Regions from separate parts of the Chryseobacterium sp. 1B4 genome, predicted to be linked through region 4. Evidence: riboswitches for the same ligand, from Rfam matches in the RefSeq annotation. Region 4 holds a riboswitch; each other region holds the start of a gene.
The links. A riboswitch is a leader RNA that binds a small molecule or an ion and turns the genes downstream of it on or off. The one in region 4 is predicted to bind S-adenosylmethionine.
Positions count from the first base shown of each region.

Region 1 (5,136 bases), 160 kb from region 4:
GGATACGAAGTCTATGTGAACGGAGAAAAAATATAATTTTTTACCTAAAAATAAAAAGCCGGATGATTCATCCGGCTTTTTATTTACTCATTACCTATTATTCATTGCTTATTAAAAGGTAAGTCTTGGTTTTATCAGTTTCGCAACAGTGGCAGTCCATCCTGTTTGGTGGGAAGCTCCTACGCCCCGGCCGTTATCTCCGTGGAAATATTCAAAGAATGTAATATAATCTCTGAAATGTTCATCATAATTGAATTTTGGATTATCTCCATTGAACGCTCTTTTTCCATTTTCATCCTTTAAAAATATAGAACAAAGTCTTTTGCTGATGTTTTGAGCTACTTCATCAAGATTTCTCTTATCTCCGCTACCTGTTGGAAGCTCTACTTTCAGACTGTTTCCATAATAATAATGGAATCGCTGCAGACTTTCCACAATCAGGAAGTTGATAGGGAACCAGATGGGGCCACGCCAGTTACTGTTTCCGCCAAACATACGGCTGTCACTTTCTGCCGGGGTATAATAGACCATATTTTCCGTTCCATGCACAGAAAATACAAACGGATTTTCTTCGTATACCTTAGACATGGCCCGGATTCCGTAGGTACTTAAAAATTCTTTTTCATCAAGCATTCTGGTCAGAACTTTGGTAAGTCTGTTTTTGCGGAGAATACTCATAAGGTGTTTTCTCCCATGTCCTTCTTCATCCCAGTGAGAAACGAGTTTGGTAAGCTCCGGCTTATTTTTTAAGATCCATTCCATTCTGCTTCTGAAATTCGGCATCTTTTCCAGTAGACGGTGGTCTACAATCTCAACAGCAAACATGGGGATTAAGCCAACAATACTTCTTAATCTTAAAGAAACACTGTCTCCGTTTCCAAGCTGCAATACATCATAAAAATCCGTCTTCCTCATTCCACAGACCTTTCGTTCCTTCACCCAGATTTTCCATCGCTTCAGCGATGTAAAGATAATGTTCAAAAAACTTGATGGCCATATCCTCATACACCTGGTAATACTGGGCAAGTTCCATCGCAATACGCATCATATTCAATGCATACATGGCCATCCAGCTGGTTCCGTCTGCCTGTTCAAGATGCTGGCCGTCTTTTAAAACCATATTGCGGTCAAAAGCCCCGATATTATCAAGACCAAGGAAACCGCCTCCGAAAATATTTTTCCCGTTTTTATCCTTTCGGTTCACCCACCATGTAAAATTAAGGAGCAGCTTCTGGAAAACTTTCTCTAAGAATAATAAATCCGGTTTTCCGTTGTTCTTTTCATCAATCTTAAAAACACGGAAGCATGACCATGCATGCACAGGCGGATTCACATCACTCATATTCCACTCATAAGCGGGAAGCTGTCCGTTAGGGTGCATGTACCATTCTTTCGTAAGTAATAACAGCTGCCCTTTGGCAAACTCCGCATCAATGATGGAAAAAGGGACGCAGTGAAATGCCAGATCCCATGTGGCATACCACGGATATTCCCATTTATCAGGCATGGAAATAATATCTTTATTATGAAGATGATTCCATTCCGTATTTCTTACATATTCACTAAAGTTTCTTGGCGCTTCAAAGTTCGGATCACCTTTCAGCCATTTCCCGATATTATAATGATAGAACTGTTTGTTCCAGAGAAGTCCGGCAAATGCCTGTCGCTGCACATTTCTTTCATCTTCATTCACGGTATCGCTCTGAATCTCCTGATAAAACTCTTCAGCTTCAGCCTTTCGGGTATTGAAAATTTCATCAAATTTTTCAAAAGGTTCATCGTTTTCTTCAGGACATAACCTGAATTCAAAAACTTTTGATTCACCTGCAGCCACAACTTCATCAATGAGAAAAGATGCTTTGGTTCCTCTTTTTTCAGGATTTACAGTGTCTCGTCCGTGAATTATAAAATCATTGATTCCGTCTTTAAAATAAGAATTATCTGTTTTAGGAGTACCGTAAAGTTTTGGAGTATTTGTTTCGTTTTCACAGAATACACTTTGTGCATTTGTATTTCTGGAATACAGTTTTTTAATTGAAATACTGTCGTGGCCAATGGTAATACTTCCATCCTGAGAAGCACTCAGCTCTGCCTTGTAGGTATTATATCCCCATTTCCAATTGTTTCTGAACCATGCAGTTGGTGCCACCACAATAGGAGCTTCATGCTGGCTTCGGTTGCAGACTGTCACTCTGGTCAGAATATCATTGTGATCAGCTTTACAGTATTCAATAAAAATATCGAAATACTCATCATTATCAAAAATCCCGGTATCGAAAAGCTCATATTCCGGTTCTTTTTTACTGCGCTTTCCATTCTCAATAAGAATATCATCATACGGAAACTCATTGATCGGATATTTATACACCATCTTCATATAGCTGTGAGTAGGTGTATTATCCAGATAATAAAAGATTTCTTTAATGTCTTCTCCATGATTTCCCTGAGGGTTGCTCAATCCGAAGAACCTTTCTTTTACCATTTTATCTTTTTGTTCCAGAATGAAAAAGCAAAGCATAAAAGCTGCTTTACATCAGAAATTCCGGCAATCCCTTCTTCACCCCAGCGGTAGGCATAGCTTTCTGCATTATTATGATTGGTAAAATTCCAGGCATTCCCGTTCGGGCTATAATCTTCGCGTACATTTCCCCACTGCCGGTTGCTTACATAAGGTCCCCAGTTTTTCCATTTGGTATCTTGTAATCTTTCTTTTTCGGCGGTCATATGTCATCATTTTTCCATACGAAGTTAGTTTTTTTGAGAAGTAATTCCAATTTTTTTCATCTGAATAATTATTAATATGGCGTTGAAATGCTTGTATTTAAGGGCTTTTTTAAATATTAAAATAATTTTTTTTGAAATTAAAAGAAAAGAACTACCTTTGCACCATTCGTTCATTCAAATATTGAAAATGTTATCAAGAAAGGTTGAGGGATTAGACCCTGTGAAACCTTAGCAACCCTTTGCGCAAGTAAAGAAGGTGCTACGTTCTACCAAAATAATTTTGGACAGATAACTTACTGAAGTTCTTTTCAGCCATTTCCTGTGGCATTTTCAATTGTATTTAAATATAATAGAATTGAAAACAGAACTAAACTATATTAATCTTACGTATCAAACAAATTCCCAAAAGGAATACCATATCCCGTTAAGCTATCAGCTTTTTGGGAAAGATCTGTTTACAGCCCCTGTCATCTTAATCAACCATGCCCTTACCGGAAATTCAAATGTATCCGGAGAGAAAGGCTGGTGGAAGCAGCTGGTAGGAGAAAATCAGATTGTTGATACCGATCAATACACAGTTCTGTGTTTCAATATACCCGGAAACGGTTATGACAATTTTTTAATTAAAAACTATGAAGACTTTACTCCTTCAGATATCGCTGCGATATTTCTGAAAGGGCTTGAAGCTTTACAGATCAAAAAACTATATGCCATTATCGGGGGCTCTCTGGGGGAGGAATCGCCTGGGAAATGCTTGCACAGCAGCCGGATCTTGCAGAGATATTTATTCCCATTGCCTGCGATTACAGAACGCACGACTGGCTTCATGCGCAATGTCTGGTTCAGAAATTCCTATTAAATGATAAAGAAGAACCATTACAGAAAGCAAGAATTCATGCCATGTTGTGTTACAGAACACCGCAGTCACTCAATGAAAGATTTCAAAACCAATATAACCAGGAAAAACAACGCCTGGAATCAGAAGACTGGTTGGTTTATCATGGTAATGCTCTAAACGAAAGGTTTAGTTTACAAGCTTACAAACTGATGAACCATCTCCTGATGAATATAAATGCTGATGAACCATCTCTGGAAACCATACAGGCACGAATGCACATGATCTCCGTAGATTCAGACTTATTTTTTCCGGCTTCTGAGATCCGGATGTGTTTTGAAAACTTGAAAGAGAAAAATAAGAATGTTTCTTATCACGAGATCCAATCTATACACGGGCATGATGCCTTCCTAATGGAATATCAACAATTAAATAATATCATAAAAAACATTTTACAGGAGAAATGAAAAATGCTAACGAAATAAAATTTTTGAAGAACAGATCAATCGTCAAGTTTGAAGGAGAAGATTTTCTGGGAGAAATCGGGATTGACGGACGAATTTTTAAAGCACTTACCTTAGCGCGTATCAGTGTAGGAGTAATCTCTCAACAAGCGGTAGAAAACGGAATTTCTATCCTGGTTCATGAAAATGATGCAGAGAAAGCAGTCGCTTGTCTTATCGATGAATTCGAAGCGGAAAGAAAATCAGGAAAAGTTTCCCAGATCTATAGTATTAATAATGTTTCCGTGATCGGTTTTGTAGCGGAAGATTTCAATAAGGTCTTTGCTGAGCTGGCAAGAAACAATGTTTTCCCGTTGCTTTTAAACCAGGTGGCAGGAGAAAACAGAATTAATATCGTAGTGACTTCTTCCCAGGATGAAAAAACAAGAAATATCATAGAATCTGAAATTTTCAAAAAGCCAAAGACGGTTCATCTGGCAATCATTGGTCACGGAAACGTAGGAAAGACCCTGATAGAGCAGGTACTTGAATCTGCAGAAGAAATTAAAAAGCGTAAAAAAATAGACCTTAAAGTAGTTGCAGTAGCCAATTCAAAGAAAATTGCCTTCAACAAAAAGGATTTGATGCCAATTGGGGTGATGAGGTTTTAACCGCTGAGCATCCATCGAATGTAGAAGAGTTAATCAATTTCTCCAACGAAAATCAACTCGAGAACCTGATCGTTGTGGATAACACGGCAAGCAAAGACTTTGTCAAGAATTATCATGCCCTGGCAGAAAACGGTTTCGATCTGGTTTCTTCCAACAAAATTTTCAATACCCTTCCGATAGAAGAATACAGAAAACTAAGATATACGTTGAACAAAAATAACAGACGTTATCTGTATGAAACTAATGTTGGTGCAGGATTACCGTTAATTGATACCATCAAATTATTACACCTTTCAGGAGAAAACATCACCAGAATCAAAGGTGTATTCTCCGGAACATTAAGCTATGTTTTCAACAATTTTTCTTTGAGAGACGATAAATTTTCAACCATTATTAACGAAGCTTTGGAAAAAGGATATACAGAACCGGATCCAAGAGAAGATCTGTCAGGAAATGATGTTGC
Region 1 covers NZ_JAPNUF010000009.1:202,786-207,921, reverse strand. Annotated here, with positions in the region: gene OWR28_RS20175 (OsmC family protein) at 1-36, shown strand, start outside; partial or broken gene OWR28_RS20170 (MGH1-like glycoside hydrolase domain-containing protein) at 112-2,724, opposite strand; SAM riboswitch class I at 2,912-3,019, shown strand; gene OWR28_RS27220 (alpha/beta fold hydrolase) at 3,080-3,583, shown strand; gene OWR28_RS27215 (homoserine O-acetyltransferase family protein) at 3,475-4,026, shown strand; partial or broken gene OWR28_RS27210 (ACT domain-containing protein) at 4,023-5,136, shown strand, end outside.
Region 1: linked by a shared signal. The riboswitch ahead of OWR28_RS27220 (alpha/beta fold hydrolase) and the one ahead of OWR28_RS21100 (TonB-dependent receptor plug domain-containing protein) in region 4 are both predicted to bind S-adenosylmethionine.

Region 2 (5,136 bases), on a different contig from region 4:
GTTTTGAAGTTTCAACATTTAAAACCGGGCAGACAGCTTATAACTGGCAGGTGACCAACTTTCAAAGGCCGGCAAAAGAAAACCTGGTAGTCTATGAATTATTATTAAGGGACTTTACACAGGAAAAGAACTGGCAGTCATTGATCAATAAAATTTCTTATCTGAAGAATTTAAAAATCAATGCGATAGAACTGCTCCCCATCATGGAATTTGACGGAAACCTTTCATGGGGATACAATACCTCATTCCATTATGCATTGGATAAAGCCTACGGAACTCCTGAAAAATTCAAAGAATTTGTAGACCTGTGCCATCAGAACGGAATTGCAGTAATTCTCGATGTCGCATTTAATCATGCTACAGGACGTTCACCTTTGGTGAGACTTTGGAATATAGATCCGGATGGCGACGGTTATGGAAATGTAGCTCCGGACAATCCTTACTTTAATCAGGTTCCGAAACATTCATACAATGTATTCAATGACTTTAACCATACAAGCCCTTCAACGCAATATTACGTTGAAAGATGCCTTCAACAATGGCTGACAGAATATCACATAGACGGATTCCGCTGGGATTTAACCAAAGGATTCACTCAGAGCTGTTCTGAAAATGATGAAACCTGCACCAATGCCTATCAGCAGGACAGAGTAGATATTATGAAACATTATGCAGACAGACAGTGGGCAATCGATCCGAATTCATACATGATTTTTGAACACCTGGGAACAGATGCGGAAGAACAGCAGTGGGCCAACTACAGAATAGCAGAAGGAAAAGGTGTTATGCTTTGGAATAAACAGACAGATCCTTATAACCAGAATACGATGGGATATAAGGAAAACAGCAATTATGACCGTATGAACCACAGCCTTCACGGTTTTACCAACATGAGTGCTGTAGGCTACGGAGAAAGTCATGATGAGGAAAGGCTGATGTTTAAAAACCTTGCTTACGGTGCAGTAAACGGAAGTTATGATGTTAAAAACCTGAATACTGCTCTTGACCGAATGAAAACTTTCGGTGCAACTTTCTTTACCATTCCCGGCCCGAAAATGATCTGGCAGTTTGGAGAATTAGGCTATGAATTCAGTATTAACAGATGTGCGGACGGTACCATCAACAGTGGTTGCAGAACCGATGAGAAACCTGTCGCATTCACGCTGGGATATGATACCAATGCAAGCAGAAAAGCAGTATATGATACATGGGCAAAAATCATTACCATCAGAAATGCCCATCAGATTTTCAAAACCAAAACATACAGCATAGAGTCCAATAACCTTACGAATGACCCTAATGGGCTCATCACCAGAATTTACCTTTACGATACAGCTATTACTACAGGAATAAAGAATGTGGTGGTATTGGCCAATTATACAACTTCTGCACAAAATGTGGTTCCTTATTTTCCTTATACAGGCCAATGGCAGAACCTTATGGATGACAGTATTTCGGATGTGGCTTCTACAACGGCTCCGATTACTTTGCAGCCGGGAGAATTCAGAATCTTTGGAAATTATGCAGGTGCTTTGTCTGCAGCAGATGTAAATGCAGACAACAAACTATCGCTTCGGATTGCGGATAATCCGGTACAAAACGGAACGGCAAAATTAATTTTTAATAAAGTGAAAAACGGGGAAATTTCCATTTTTGATATGACCGGTAAAAGGTTGAATTCATTCAAACTGGATAAAGAAGCCGGAACCTATGAAGTGAAAGTGAACTATCCGGCAGGAACCTATCTGGTACAGCTGAAGTCAGACACAGGAACCGCCATTCAAAAGATGATGATTAAATAAAAACAGATTATGAAGTTGTTTAGACTGATAAAAATGTTGATTTATTAAAACCATTAAGAAGGATTTGAGAAATAAAGTATAGTTAAGGTGAATCATTCTGATTTTTAAGCTTAAAGCCAAGCTTGTCTTAATACTCTTAAACTCTTATTACTAATGGTTCAAAAATAAAAGTTTAAACAATTTCTATAAAATAAAGGCAGATTTGCAGACAGCAGATCTGCCTTTTTTGTTCATTTAAAAAAATAGTCTACTTTTGCAGTAGATTTATCAAGAAAGGTGGAGGGATTTGGCCCGGTGAAACCTTAGCAACCTGCACGGTTCCGGAAGTGCGAAGGTGCTAATTCCAACCCGAGGGAAGATAAGTGAAATGACTGCCTATATGAATCCCATTTCTTGAAGTCTTATGTATCTGCGGAAAAAACCGCCGGATAAGTTATGATCAATTGGGAAGAACAAAATGAAAAAAATAAGTACAGCTGTATTATTGCTTGGAGCAATCTGGGTGGCTGCTCAGGAGAGCGGGAATAAAGAGAAAGAAATTGAAGATATTATCATTGTTGGAAACCGTAATGTCAAAAGGACAAAGCTGGAGACACCGGTTCCGGTAGATGTTATTAATATCGACAAAATTCAGAAGAGTGCTCCGCAAATGACTGCCCAGGATCTGCTGAACTATGTGATTCCGTCATTTAATGCAGTAAGGCAATCCGCTTCAGACGGCACAGAGCATATTGACCCTGTTACCTTAAGAGGAATGGGTCCGGATCAGGTTCTGGTATTGCTGAACGGAAAAAGAAGACATACAACATCTTTGGTAAATTATCAGAATACAGTAGGGAATGGTTCGGTGGGAACAGATCTAAGTACCATTCCGGTGATTGCCATTGACAGAATTGAAGTTCTGAGAGACGGGGCAGCCGCACAGTACGGATCTGATGCCATTGCAGGAGTCATCAATATTATTCTTAAAAAGAATGCCGGGGCATCAGCAAGCCTTACTTACGGTATAAGCGGCAGAAATGATGGCGATACATATCAGGCAGGAGCGAATTACGGTGCTTCATTAGGAAAGAAAGACGGTTACATCAATCTTTCACTGCAGCTAAGCCACAGAGGGAAAACAACAAGAACACAAAATCATGATCTGGATATTTTCGGGGATAATTTTGCTTATGAATTTGCAGGTGATGATGAAGCCGTAAAAGCTGCCAGAGCTGCGGATGATGCAGAAATTCAAAAAGAGGACTAACACGTGACGATTTTAATTTTCAGATCGGGGATGCACAGATCAGACAGGGACAGTTATTTTTCAATGCAGAATATCCTTTTAATGACCATTTTAAACTGTATTCTTTCGGAGGTTTCAGCATTAAGGAAGGAAAAGGTTTTGGCTTCAGAAGGCTCCCGAGTGAAAAATCTAACGTAGTTTCATCCATTTACCCGAATGGGTTTCAGGCAACGCTGGCATCCCAGATATACGATATTTCTTATGCTGTTGGAGCAAAATATAATATCAGTGACTGGCTTCTGGATCTTAGTAATACATTGGGAAGCAATACTTTCAATTACAATGTAAACAATACGAATAATGCTTCATTAGGAGCAAAATCCCCAACAAGTTTCTACGCCGGAGCACACAGCTTCCTACAAAACACCATTAATCTTGATGTTTCCAGAAATATAAACCGTTTCAATATTGCCTTCGGGGAGAGTTCAGATTTGAACAATATCAGATCAAAGCTGGTGATGAAGCTTCTTATGCCCAGTATGATGTCAACGGTAATATCGCCACCGAAGGTTCAACAGTGCTTGGTGCAGGCGGATCTCAGTCCTTTATCGGGTTTTCTCCGGATAATGCACTGAAAAAGGACAGGCATTCCACAGCGGTATATGCAGATGTCTCCTATGATCTGGATAAAAAGTTAAACATTGATGCGGCTGCAAGATTTGAAAACTATTCAGATTTCGGAAATACATTGAATGGAAAGCTTGCTGTACGATATGAATTTGTAAAAAATTATGCAGTAAGAGCAGCTGTGGGTACAGGATTCAGGGCTCCTTCCCTTCAGCAGCAGTATTTTAATAACTCCTATGCAGATATTTCTACTTCCGGCGAGAAAATTGTTACCAAAGGAATCTTTAGTAATGATAGCAAAGCCGCAGCAATTCTTGGATTTGATAAGCTCAGGCAGGAAACTTCAGTCAATGCAAGTGCCGGATTTACCCTGAAACCTTTAAACAATCTGACCATCACTATAGATGGATACTGGATCAAAGTGAAAGACAGAATTGTGATCACCAGTAATATTACCGACACAAGGCTAGATCAGTTTAAGGTTGAAAGCGGAAGATTTTTCGCCAATGCCATTGATACAGAAACAAAAGGGGTAGATGTAGTGGTCACCTATGACTGGATTCTTGGCAACGGAAAATTAAATATGAATCTTGCCGGAAATTATACGGAGACAAAAATCACAGATTTCCATTTTCCGGAAAATTTAGGAACGCCTCAGGAACAGTTTTTTGGCCCGGATCAGATCAATATCATTGAAACACTGTCTCCCAAAACAAAAGCTTCATTAGGATTAAATTACGGAATCGGGAAGTTCAATTTTCTCGTAAGAAATACCTATTTTGGCAAAGTCATAAGAGATGGCTATCCGTTTGGAGAAGTGCAGGAGTTCTCTCCAAAAGTCGTTACTGATATCAGTGTTGGATATGATATTACAAAAAGTATCAACTTTACAGCAGGTGCCAATAATATTTTTGATGTTTTCCCGGATCGCCAGATTTACAGAAATTCATACTATGGGGTATTCAAGTATGCGCCGGTGCAGATGGGAACGCTGGGGAATTATTTCTTCGGAAGACTTAATTTTAACTTTTAATCATTAAATGAGTACTACCTCACATCAGATTGGCTGGAAAACAGCTGCTGCAATTGTTGTTTCCAATATGATCGGAACAGGGATTTTTACCACCCTGGGATTTCAGCTATCCGATATTACCAACACCTACAGTATTTTCCTGCTGTGGATCATTGGAGGCATCCTGGCTCTGTTTGGTGCTTTTTGCTATGCAGAGTTAGGCTCACATTTCAAAGGAAACGGAGGCGACTTTATTTATCTGAAAGAAACCTATCATCCGTTATTCGGGTATCTTATAAGCTGGATTTCGCTGATTATCGGATTTTCCTCTCCTGTTGCTTTAGCTGCATTGGCTATGTCGAAATATCTTTCCGTATTTAATTATTCTTTCGGAAACGGGTTTGCGATTGCCGCCATTTTCTGATCGCGGTTACTTTGTCATTCAGTTTGAAAACATCCAGCCGGTT
Region 2 covers NZ_JAPNUF010000011.1:527,921-533,056, forward strand. Annotated here, with positions in the region: gene OWR28_RS24760 (alpha-amylase family glycosyl hydrolase) at 1-1,802, shown strand, start outside; SAM riboswitch class I at 2,064-2,167, shown strand; gene OWR28_RS24765 (TonB-dependent receptor plug domain-containing protein) at 2,260-3,051, shown strand; gene OWR28_RS24770 (hypothetical protein) at 3,071-3,238, opposite strand; gene OWR28_RS24775 (TonB-dependent receptor domain-containing protein) at 3,587-4,690, shown strand; gene OWR28_RS24780 (amino acid permease) at 4,698-5,093, shown strand; gene OWR28_RS24785 (amino acid permease) at 5,117-5,136, shown strand, end outside.
Region 2: linked by a shared signal. The riboswitch ahead of OWR28_RS24765 (TonB-dependent receptor plug domain-containing protein) and the one ahead of OWR28_RS21100 (TonB-dependent receptor plug domain-containing protein) in region 4 are both predicted to bind S-adenosylmethionine.

Region 3 (5,136 bases), on a different contig from region 4:
ATAAACGAATTGTTCAGCATTGATGCAGAATCTGTTCTGGATGATCTTGAAAAACACTTCGGTAAAACTGATTCTGCATTTTTAAAAATCTCAGTAAAGATTATGATTTCAGGAGTGATGACCCTATCTCCCAACAGTTTATTGCTTTCTACAAGAGTTCTGAGCCTAAAAATTTTAAATCTCTTCTGGACACTTTTACTTATATGAATTCCAAAGAAAGCCATCAATACGGATACGGAGCCTATCTGAGCGGCGACTTTAAACTGAGAGAACATGACGGTGCGGATATGCTTGCGCTTTACTGGTACAGCAGAAACCTGAGAATGTTCCGTAATATTCAAAACATTCCTCACAACAGTGAAGACAGAATTCTTGTGATTGCCGGAAATGGCCATGCCGCCGTATTAAGACAGCTTTTTACCTCATCCGCAGAATATGATTTCATTGAATTTTCTTCACTGAAATAAATAAAAAGACAGAGATTCGGTCTCTGTCTTTTTTTCAAAACTTCTGAACGCTCTATATCAGAAATTGAATTCAATTCTTGCAAATAAGAACCTCCCGCCTATACCATACTGGGAAACCTGTCTGGAATACACAAACTGGTTATCTGCTGTTAATGAACTTATGGCAGGGCTTTTAGAAGGTAATATATTTAAGATATTATTGCTTCCTACTGTTGCTGAAATATTTTTATTAAAGCTATAACCTACAGATAAATCTGTTACCAAACGGCTGTTAAGGACGAAATGCTCGGTACTTCCCGTTATTCCGTCAAAGTTGGCATCTACCACATCTGCATCGGTCACTTTACCAAAGAAAGAATTACGCAGTACGAAAGTAAAGCCGGAAACTCTTACTGTGTTACCCAATGTGGCTTTTACACGGGGTACAGCTTCTTCAAAATAGATTCTGTTGGGTTCCGAGAAATAATTATTAATCTGGCTTACCAGTTTAGGAGACGCATGGATGTCCCCGATTCTTTTGGTTTGATTAAAGTTGATTCCCAGGTTATTCTCCAAACTAACCGCTGATGAGATTTTTGAGTTCTGGGAAATGGTAATATCCAGACCTTTCGTCTGAGAATCCACTGCATTGGCAAAGAAATTGGCAGCGCTTGCCCTTGCCAGATCAAAAGCATCCTGTAGAACGGCCTGATCTGAACCAGGAGAGAAACTACCATCAGGGCGGTAGAAAAGATCGGTCAGTACTACCCTGTCTTTAATCCTGATTAAATAAGCATCTGCTGTGAAAGTCAGGTTTAAGGCCGGAACCTTCCATGTAATTCCTGTGCTGTAGGATTGTGAGGTTTCCTGTTTTAATTTTGGAATCCCTAATGCCTGTGCAGCCTCAGAATTATTTCTGAAAGTACCCACCTGGGTTGTTTTTCCCTGCTGAATCAACGTAGAAGTAGAGCTGTAATAAATTTGTGCCAGTGAAGGCGCTCTGAACCCCGTAGAAACAGCACCTCTCCAATTGAGATTGGAAGCCAGCTTTACATTGGTTGCCACCTTATAATTGAATGTAGATCCGAAGTCTGAATAATTTTCATACCGTACAGCTCCTTCCAACAGCCATCGGTCTGTAATTTCCAGTTCTGTATCAAAATAAGCCGCAATACTGTTTCTGTTCCCGGAAACTGCATTTTCAGGACTGAATCCCGGAAAAACCTGAGCTCCGGCAGGTCTTACATGTCCAAAAAAATCGGTTACTTTTTCATTTTCAGGGGTTTTCGCTGTCACTACCCGGCCATAGATATCATAAGAAGCATAAGAGTTTTCTTTTCCGGCATTTACTTTATAATTCTCGTGTCGGTATTCACCTCCAAAGGCAATGTTCAATCCTTTCAGGACATCATATTTTTTAGAGAAATCCAGGTTGACTGTGTTTTGTGAAAATTCAGAACCTCCGGCATCAAAAGTCCTTGGAGAACCGTCTGTAAGCGAAGCATTAAAAGTATTGACAACGCCAAAGCCAAAAACGTTTTTCCCAAATGTATTACTGAAATCGATATTCCAGCCATCCCATTTTCCTTTGATTCCGGCAGCAAGGGAATAATCGTTCACAGTGGCTTCAATCTGCGGAAGATACCCGTTGGGTGTAACAGCATTGATGTTTCTTTCATTGTTCGGAAGCCTGTAAAATCCTCCGGCATTCCCAAGACGATAGCTGTAACCTCCAAATGAATAAACTTTCCATTCTTCATTAACAGGAATTTCAGAGTTGAAAAAAAGCTGCCCTGACTGCAGTTTGGATTGCCCGGCTCTCAGGCTGAAATCCTTTCTCTCCAGCCCTCTGTAATTAAGTTCCTGAGAGGTAAAATCTTTGCCCAGTATATTCTGAAGATCAGAAATACTGTTTGCCCCTGAGATCTGAGTTTGAAAATCATTCCCAAAATAATCTACCTTAGTCGCATATTGCTTAATGGTATTGATAATCTGCTGAGTATTGGAAGTATTGGTAATATTTTTATATAACCCATCAATATTAACGCCATCCTGTAATGCTCTGTAATTAATTGCGTTATAGGCATTGAAGATATCACCTTCCCGCACTCCGGCTCTGGAATAAGGATCACGGTATTGGGCAGAACCTGTCACATTAAAAAATCCGGTTTTCCCTATTTTAGCTCCGTAATTAAGATCTACGGAAATAGTCTGCCCATCTGCTCCGCCGGAGAAATTATTGGTAACGGGAGAAGCATATCCTCCTAAAAATACCTGCCCTGAAAGTCCCAATCTTTTTCAGCCCAAGGTTTATTACTCCTGCAATTGCATCAGAACCATACTGGGCAGCAGCTCCGTCCCTTAAAACCTCTATTTTTTCCAATGCAAAGGCAGGAATAGCATTAAGGTCGGTTCCCACAGAACCTCTTCCCGGCGTAAGGGTAACATTTATCAGTGAAGACTGGTATCTTCTTTTTCCGTTTACCAGAACCAAAACCTGATCCGGACCAAGTCCTCTCAGGAGCGCAGGATCTACAAAATCGGTTCCGTCATTAACGGTGTGAGAGGTGGATGAGAATGAGGGTACAATATAATTTAAGGCCTGACTGATACTGTTAGACGGGCTTTGTTTTAAAATTTTTGAGATATTAATGATATCTACCGGAACGGGGGTCTCCGTCAATGATCTTCCGGAACCCCGTGATCCAAGGATGACCACATCATCTATTTTCTTAGATTGTAAGGTATCCGTCTGTGCATAGTAAAATGTGGAGATAAGTGCGACAGAAGGAACAAAGAATCTTTTTTTGAAATTATGCATGTTTGTTGTGTACTTTTTGTTGATAAAATTGTTTTTTAAGCAATACAAATCCTGTAACCCTAAATTGTAAGGTTACCACAGAATCCGAAATGTTTGTATTATTTTTTAGAAAAAGAAAAGGCTAGAAACAACAACACATGCGCATGTAGAAATGGCATGAGAACATATCAGAATAATGAAGGTTCACTTCATGATCTGAAGAATAAAAAATTACTGATGTTGGGTGATTTCCCTTGTCTTTAAACATTTGATTTTAACTTTAAAACAAAAATTCAAGATGGGAGTAATGATAGAATGATAAACATTTTTTCCGGAAGATCCGGCTTATCGATTGCAGCACCTTGCTTGTTTTTGCAGGTTGCTATCCCATCTAGAGATTCTTGATAATTACCTGGCAAAGATATAATTATTTCGGAAATAAAAAAATATTTAGTCTAAATTTTCGGTTTTCAAACATTTACCGTAACAAATGATCTTTTTCTGCGTCTAACCGGATAACAGTAAAACCATTATGAAAAAAACAATTTTCGCTTTATCCTTACTAGGCTCTGTTTTTGTTTTTTCGCAGGAAAAAAATAATAAACCTCAGGAAAAGCAAATTGAAGGCGTAGTCATTACCAAAACTAAAAAGGCCGTTGAACAAAAAGCAGACCGAACTATTTTCGATTTTTCTGAGCAGCCTCAGCTGAATAACGGAAACGTTCTGGAAGGAATAAAAAAACTTCCGGGGCTTGTATCTACCGATATCGCAGGAATGATGTATCAGGGGAAAATGCTGGAAGTGTACCTTAACGGAAGACCTCTGAACATTACCTCAAATGAATTGAATTCTTTTCTGGAAGGTATGCCCGCCAACTCTGTAGAAAGAATTGAAGTGATCACCCAGCCAGGTGCCGAATTTCCAGCTACTTCCGGAGGTGCGATCATGAATATCATCACCAATAAAAATGCAAATAAATATTTAACGGCTACTTATTCAGGGAATTATTCTTTCACGAATTATGACCAATACAGAAGCAGAACTACGAATTCCGTTAATTTAAATGCAAGAAATAAATATTTCGGATGGCAGCTTAATGTTGGGCAGAATTACCGTGAAAGTATGCTGAACGGCCAGCAGGATGAGCTTTTAAACAGCCATACCGACAGATACGGGCGCGGATATTTTGCAAAATCCGGGTTAACTTTTGATCTGGGGCAGGACAGATTATTATTAAACTACGATATTTATCACAACAATAACGACAACTACACTTTAAGCAACGGCCACGGAGATTTGCCTTTCAGGAGAAATCCGGAGGATTTAAAAGAGGCTTTTTATACTTCTTCAGATGTTGCCCATACCAATACCCTGAGACAGGAGGCCGTTGTAACCTATCAGAAGCGTTTTGCTGACAAATCTCAAAAACTGGACTTCCAGTTTGGCTATACAAGATCAGACAGCAAGTTTTCCCAGGATAATTACTTCCAGGATGGGACATTTGTAGCTTATCCCACGGAGCCTCTTGATAGCCCTACCAATGGATTAAAAGATATTCTGAATAATAAATCTGTGATGAATATTGCCAACTTTAAGGTAGATTACGCCCAGCCTATCAAGCTTCTTGATGGTGGAAAGGTAAGCTTTGGAGGATTGTATGAAAAGCAGGATTATGACACGGAAAGCTTTGGCTTAACCAACCTTGAATACCAGAGACAGACAGCTTCTACCTATCTGGAATTCCAGGCTAAGCTGAAAAAGTTTGATTTCACATTGGGCTCCCGTGCTGAAAACTATGATATTTCCGGGATAACAAGATATATTGATAAGAATAAAAAACTGGTTGAAGCCGATCTGATTCCTTTCAATAAATTTAAGTTTTTCCCGAA
Region 3 covers NZ_JAPNUF010000011.1:600,009-605,144, reverse strand. Annotated here, with positions in the region: gene OWR28_RS25165 (DUF5694 domain-containing protein) at 1-207, shown strand, start outside; gene OWR28_RS25160 (DUF5694 domain-containing protein) at 126-467, shown strand; gene OWR28_RS25155 (TonB-dependent receptor domain-containing protein) at 525-2,738, opposite strand; gene OWR28_RS25150 (TonB-dependent receptor plug domain-containing protein) at 2,683-3,267, opposite strand; SAM-I-IV-variant riboswitch at 3,562-3,659, opposite strand; gene OWR28_RS25145 (outer membrane beta-barrel family protein) at 3,779-5,136, shown strand, end outside.
Region 3: linked by a shared signal. The riboswitch ahead of OWR28_RS25150 (TonB-dependent receptor plug domain-containing protein) and the one ahead of OWR28_RS21100 (TonB-dependent receptor plug domain-containing protein) in region 4 are both predicted to bind S-adenosylmethionine.

Region 4 (5,136 bases):
TTCGTCCTTCTCACTATGAGCTTGAAAACTTCGGTGAGCCGGATTTTACAGTAATCAACGGATCAAAAACAACAAACCCTAACTGGGAAGCTCAGGGGCTTAACTCTGAAAACTTCATCATGTTCAACCTTACTGAAAAACTACAGATCATCGGAGGAACATGGTACGGAGGTGAGATGAAGAAAGGAATGTTCGCAATGATGAACTACTATCTTCCATTAAAGGGTATGGCTTCAATGCACTGTTCTGCCAACGTAGGAGAAAAAGGTGATGTTGCTTTATTCTTTGGTCTTTCAGGGACAGGGAAAACTACTCTGTCAGCAGATCCTAAGAGATACCTTATCGGTGACGACGAACACGGATGGGATAACAACGGAGTATTCAACTATGAAGGCGGATGCTACGCTAAAGTTATCGACTTATCTGCAGAAAAAGAACCGGATATCTTCGCTGCCATCAAGAGAGATGCACTTCTTGAAAATGTTGTGGTGAACAATGGAGTAGCAGATTATACAGACGGATCAATCACTGAGAACACAAGAGTTTCTTATCCAATCTATCATATCAACAAAATTGTATTACCTTCTAAAGCAGGTCACGCTAAGAAGATTGTTTACCTTTCAGCAGATGCATTCGGAGTACTTCCTCCGGTTTCTATCCTGAATGAAGATCAGGCTCAGTACCACTTCCTTTGCGGATATACGTCTAAATTAGCCGGAACAGAAAGAGGAATTACAGAACCAGAACCATCTTTCTCTCCTGCATTTGGTGAAGCGTTTCTTACATTACACCCGACGATGTATTCTAAAACACTGATCGGTAAAATGAAGGAACATGGTGCTAAAGCCTATTTGGTAAATACAGGTTGGAATGGTACCGGAAAGAGAATTTCTCTGAAAGATACAAGAGCAATTATCGATGCAATCATTGACGGTTCTATTGACAATGCTCCTAAAACTCAGGTTCCGATCATGAACCTTGAAATTCCTACTGAATTGCCAAATGTTTCTACAGGTATCCTGGATCCTAGAGATACTTATGAAAATGCTTCAGAATGGGAAGAAAAAGCAAAAGATCTTGCTTCAAGATATATTAAAAACTTTGAACAGTACTGTGGTACAGAAGAAGGGAAGAAGTTAGTTGCTTCAGGACCTCAATTGCAGGAACAGACTATTTAAAAGTTATCAATAAGCATCAAAAAGCCTCATCACTGATGAGGCTTTTTGATTAAATTTTTTACAGCTCTTAATCAATTCATTTTGTTCATCCAGTTTATGGATTGTTGATTTAATTAATTCTTCGCTTAGATTTTTTATGATCATAAAATGTCTTGAAGAAAAGTAAGATTCTTCATCCAATATTTTCTCTAAATACTTTGGAGTAGTGAAAGTCAGCCAATATTTTTCTTTATTGGAAAGTTCAATGGTGACTTCTATAGCATCAGATTCAGTATCCTCTATTTCATCATCAATATGAATAGAAGTTATTTCTGGTTCATTGTTTAAACTAAAATAAAAATCAGAATACCATCTCAGTTTTCCTTCATCATTCCAGATTCTTATATTTTCATCATTTGTTTCTTCAACGATATAAGATTTTCTTTTCGTTAATTGCCCGGAATATATCCCAATATTTTTACAGTAAATCTTATCCTTTATATTCATAAATTATTCTCCTGTATGCATAATTATCTGTAAGGATCCGTACGGTCTGAAGCGGAATATAAGCTAAAAATTACTTCAAGCTCAATAAAGCCAATCTGTATCCATCCATTCCAAAACCTGATAAAACCGCATCTGTATTGGCTGCTGTTACAGATTTCTGTCTGAACTCTTCTCTTTTGTAGATATTACTGATGTGAACTTCGATTTTAGGCTTTCGGATATTTTTTAAACAATCCGCAATGGCATAAGAATAATGAGTATAAGCTCCCGGATTAATTACTACTGCATCAAAATCACCTTCCTGAAGCCTGTTGATAAGTTCCCCTTCAATATTCGACTGATAATATTTTAATTCGTGAGAATGAAACTCGGATTTTAAAATTTCCAAATAACTCTCCATAGAAACGCTTCCATAGATTTCCGGTTCCCTGGTACCTAAAAGGTTAAGGTTTGGTCCGTTTATAATTAAAACTTTCATACTATAAAATTAAAAAGTTTTTCCAATAAAATCACATAGAAATTAAACTGTGCTGGATTTTTATGTCATTGAGTTATTAGTAATGATATTTGTCATGTTTAAAAATAATGTAACGTTTGTAACTCCTTATTGTATTGAGTTTTATTAAAATTTTATGTTAATTATTGAAAATTTATCATGAAAAAATGATAAGTCTACTTGTTTTGTAGACTAAAAGTTTTTAGCTTTGCAACCATATTTCGATCGGCTTATAAAGAAAGATGGAGGGAACTGACCCTGTGAAATCTTAACAACCTACCCGTGGGGGCAAGGTGTTACATTCAGCCTTTTAAGGAAAAATAAGCATTTGGTTTATCGTATTTATCGATGCCCTTTGCTGACTTTTCTGCAAAGGGTAAATTTTTAATATATGATAAATAAAATTGATTATGATTAGCAAAAATTTATTCAATTCTAAAATATGGATGCCTCCGGTAGCTGCATTTTTTAGGAGTAGCTAATGTAAATGCGCAGAATTCAAACCCCAAAAAAGACAGCCTTCATGAAAAGGAGATTGATGAAGTGGTAGTGGTAGCGTATGGAAAAGCAAAAAGAAACAGCTATACCGGTTCTGTGGCGACAATTTCCAGTGATAAGATCAATAACAGACCTGTTACCAACATTACCAAAGCATTGGAAGGGCAGGTAGCGGGGATTCAGACGACAAGTGCATCTGGCCAGCCGGGTGCTGTTTCAACCATCCGAATCAGAGGAATTGGTTCAATAAGTGCTTCCAGCGATCCATTATATGTAGTGGATGGAATTCCTTTTGACGGTAACCTGAATTCTATCAGTCCGAGCGATATCGAATCTATAAGTGTTCTGAAAGATGCAACAGCAAGTGCTCTGTATGGTTCAAGAGGAGCAAACGGGATTATCATTATTACCACAAAATCAGGAAAAAAGGAGAAGCCAAAGTTAATTTTAATATCAGCCAGGGTTTCTCCGGAAGAGCAGTAAAAGATTACGAGCAGGTCAATACCGATCAGTATTTTCAATTATATTGGGAGGCGTTGAGAAACGGATATCAGTCCGGGAAAGTTTCTTCCCAGCAGGCAGCTCAGATGGCTACAGATAATCTCGTTTCAACCCTTGGGATCAATCCATACGGGACAGCTTATCCGAAACCTGTAGGAACCGATGGAAAATTATTATCGGGTGCATCACCACTCTGGAATGATGACTGGAGAGATATTTTACAGAGAGTAGCATCAAGAAACCAGGTGGATCTTGATATCAGCGGAGGAAGTGAGAAAAGCAATTACTTCTTTTCCCTTGGTTATCTGGATGACAAAGGGATGGCTATTGAATCTGGCTTTAAAAGATATAATACCAGGCTGAAAATTAATTCTGAAGTTAAGAAATGGTTGAATGTTGGAGTAAACTTAAGCTATACCAACAGTATTCAGCAGGCACCTACTTCTTCGGATTCCAAGGCCAGTAATATCATCAATGCAGCAAGATTCATTCCTTCATTCTATCCTTATTATGAAAGGAATGCGGATGGAACCTACGTTTTGGGTGCTGATGGAAATCCGGTTTATGATTTTGGAAAATACAGGCCTACGAATGCTTTACAGAATCAAAATGCGGCTGCAACCCTTCCGTTAGATAAAAACGAAAATAAAGAAGATAACTTTTCAGGAAAAGGATTCATGGAATTCACTTTTTACCGGAGCTGAAATTCAAAACGAGTTTTTCTGTTGATCTTGTGAATTATAACGGACATTATTATTCAAATCCATTGCTTGGCCAGGAGCAGAAATTGGAGGTTCGGTAACGAAAACGAATACCAGAACGCTTTCGTATACAACCAGCAATATTCTGACCTATGATAAAAAGTTTGGAAAGCATCACATTAACGCGTTAGCAGGACAGGAATTTTATAAGTACGATTATCAGACAATTTCCGGAACAAGAAGCCAGTTTTCATTGCCTTATTACTATGAGCCGGACGCTGCATCACTGCTGGGAAGTTTCAGTGGAAACAGCAATAAATTAAGCTTATTGAGTTTCCTTGGAAAAGTAGAGTATGATTATAATAATACTTACTTCATTTCAGCATCAGGAAGAGCAGACAGTTCTTCAAGATTTGCAAAAGATAACAGATGGGGAAGATTCTGGTCTGTTGGCGGTTCATGGAAAATATCCAATGAAGAATTCATCAAAAGCTTAAATGTTTTCAATCAGTTGACATTACGTGCCAGCTATGGAGGGCAGGGGAATGATAAATTACTTCGTCCAAATGGTCAGCCCCTTTATTACGCTTATCAGGAATTGTACAGGTTTATCAGTCTTGGCGGAGAACCGGGGACCACCCTTGAAAAAACATATACCAATAATGTGAAGTGGGAAACCAACCTTAATTTAAATGTAGGATTGGAATTCGCGATTCTGAATAACAGAGTTAAGGGAAATATCGAATACTTTAAAAGAAAAAGCCAGGACCTTCTCTTTAATATGCCGGTGGCTCCATCGTTGGGAATCAGTGACTATCCTGCCAATATCGGAACGATTCAGAATACAGGGTTTGAATTTTCATTATTCACAACCCCGATTAAAAATGATGATTTCCAGTGGAATGTGGATGTAAACCTGAGTACTTTAAATAATAAAGTGACCAAACTACCCGGAGGTTCTTTGGTGGTGGGGACGAAGTTGCTGACAGTAGGAGGCTCAGTATATGATTTCTTTATTCCGGAATGGGCAGGAGTAGATCCCAGCAATGGAAAACCTTTGTGGAAAACGGTGACTACCGATGCCAGCGGAAACTCAGTAGAAGGAACTACTTCAGAATATTCTAAAGCAACAAAACTGCTGCAAGGTTCTGCATTACCTAAGCTGACAGGAGGAATCAGTACCAGTATTACTTACAAGAATTTTGATTTTTCAGGATTACTGACATTCAAAATCGGAGGTAAAATTTTAGATACCGATTATACTTCCATCATGCAT
Region 4 covers NZ_JAPNUF010000009.1:361,501-366,636, reverse strand. Annotated here, with positions in the region: gene pckA (phosphoenolpyruvate carboxykinase (ATP)) at 1-1,178, shown strand, start outside; gene OWR28_RS21110 (hypothetical protein) at 1,185-1,664, opposite strand; gene OWR28_RS21105 (type II 3-dehydroquinate dehydratase) at 1,735-2,142, opposite strand; SAM riboswitch class I at 2,388-2,487, shown strand; gene OWR28_RS21100 (TonB-dependent receptor plug domain-containing protein) at 2,704-3,141, shown strand; gene OWR28_RS21095 (hypothetical protein) at 3,195-3,863, shown strand; gene OWR28_RS21090 (SusC/RagA family TonB-linked outer membrane protein) at 3,925-5,136, shown strand, end outside.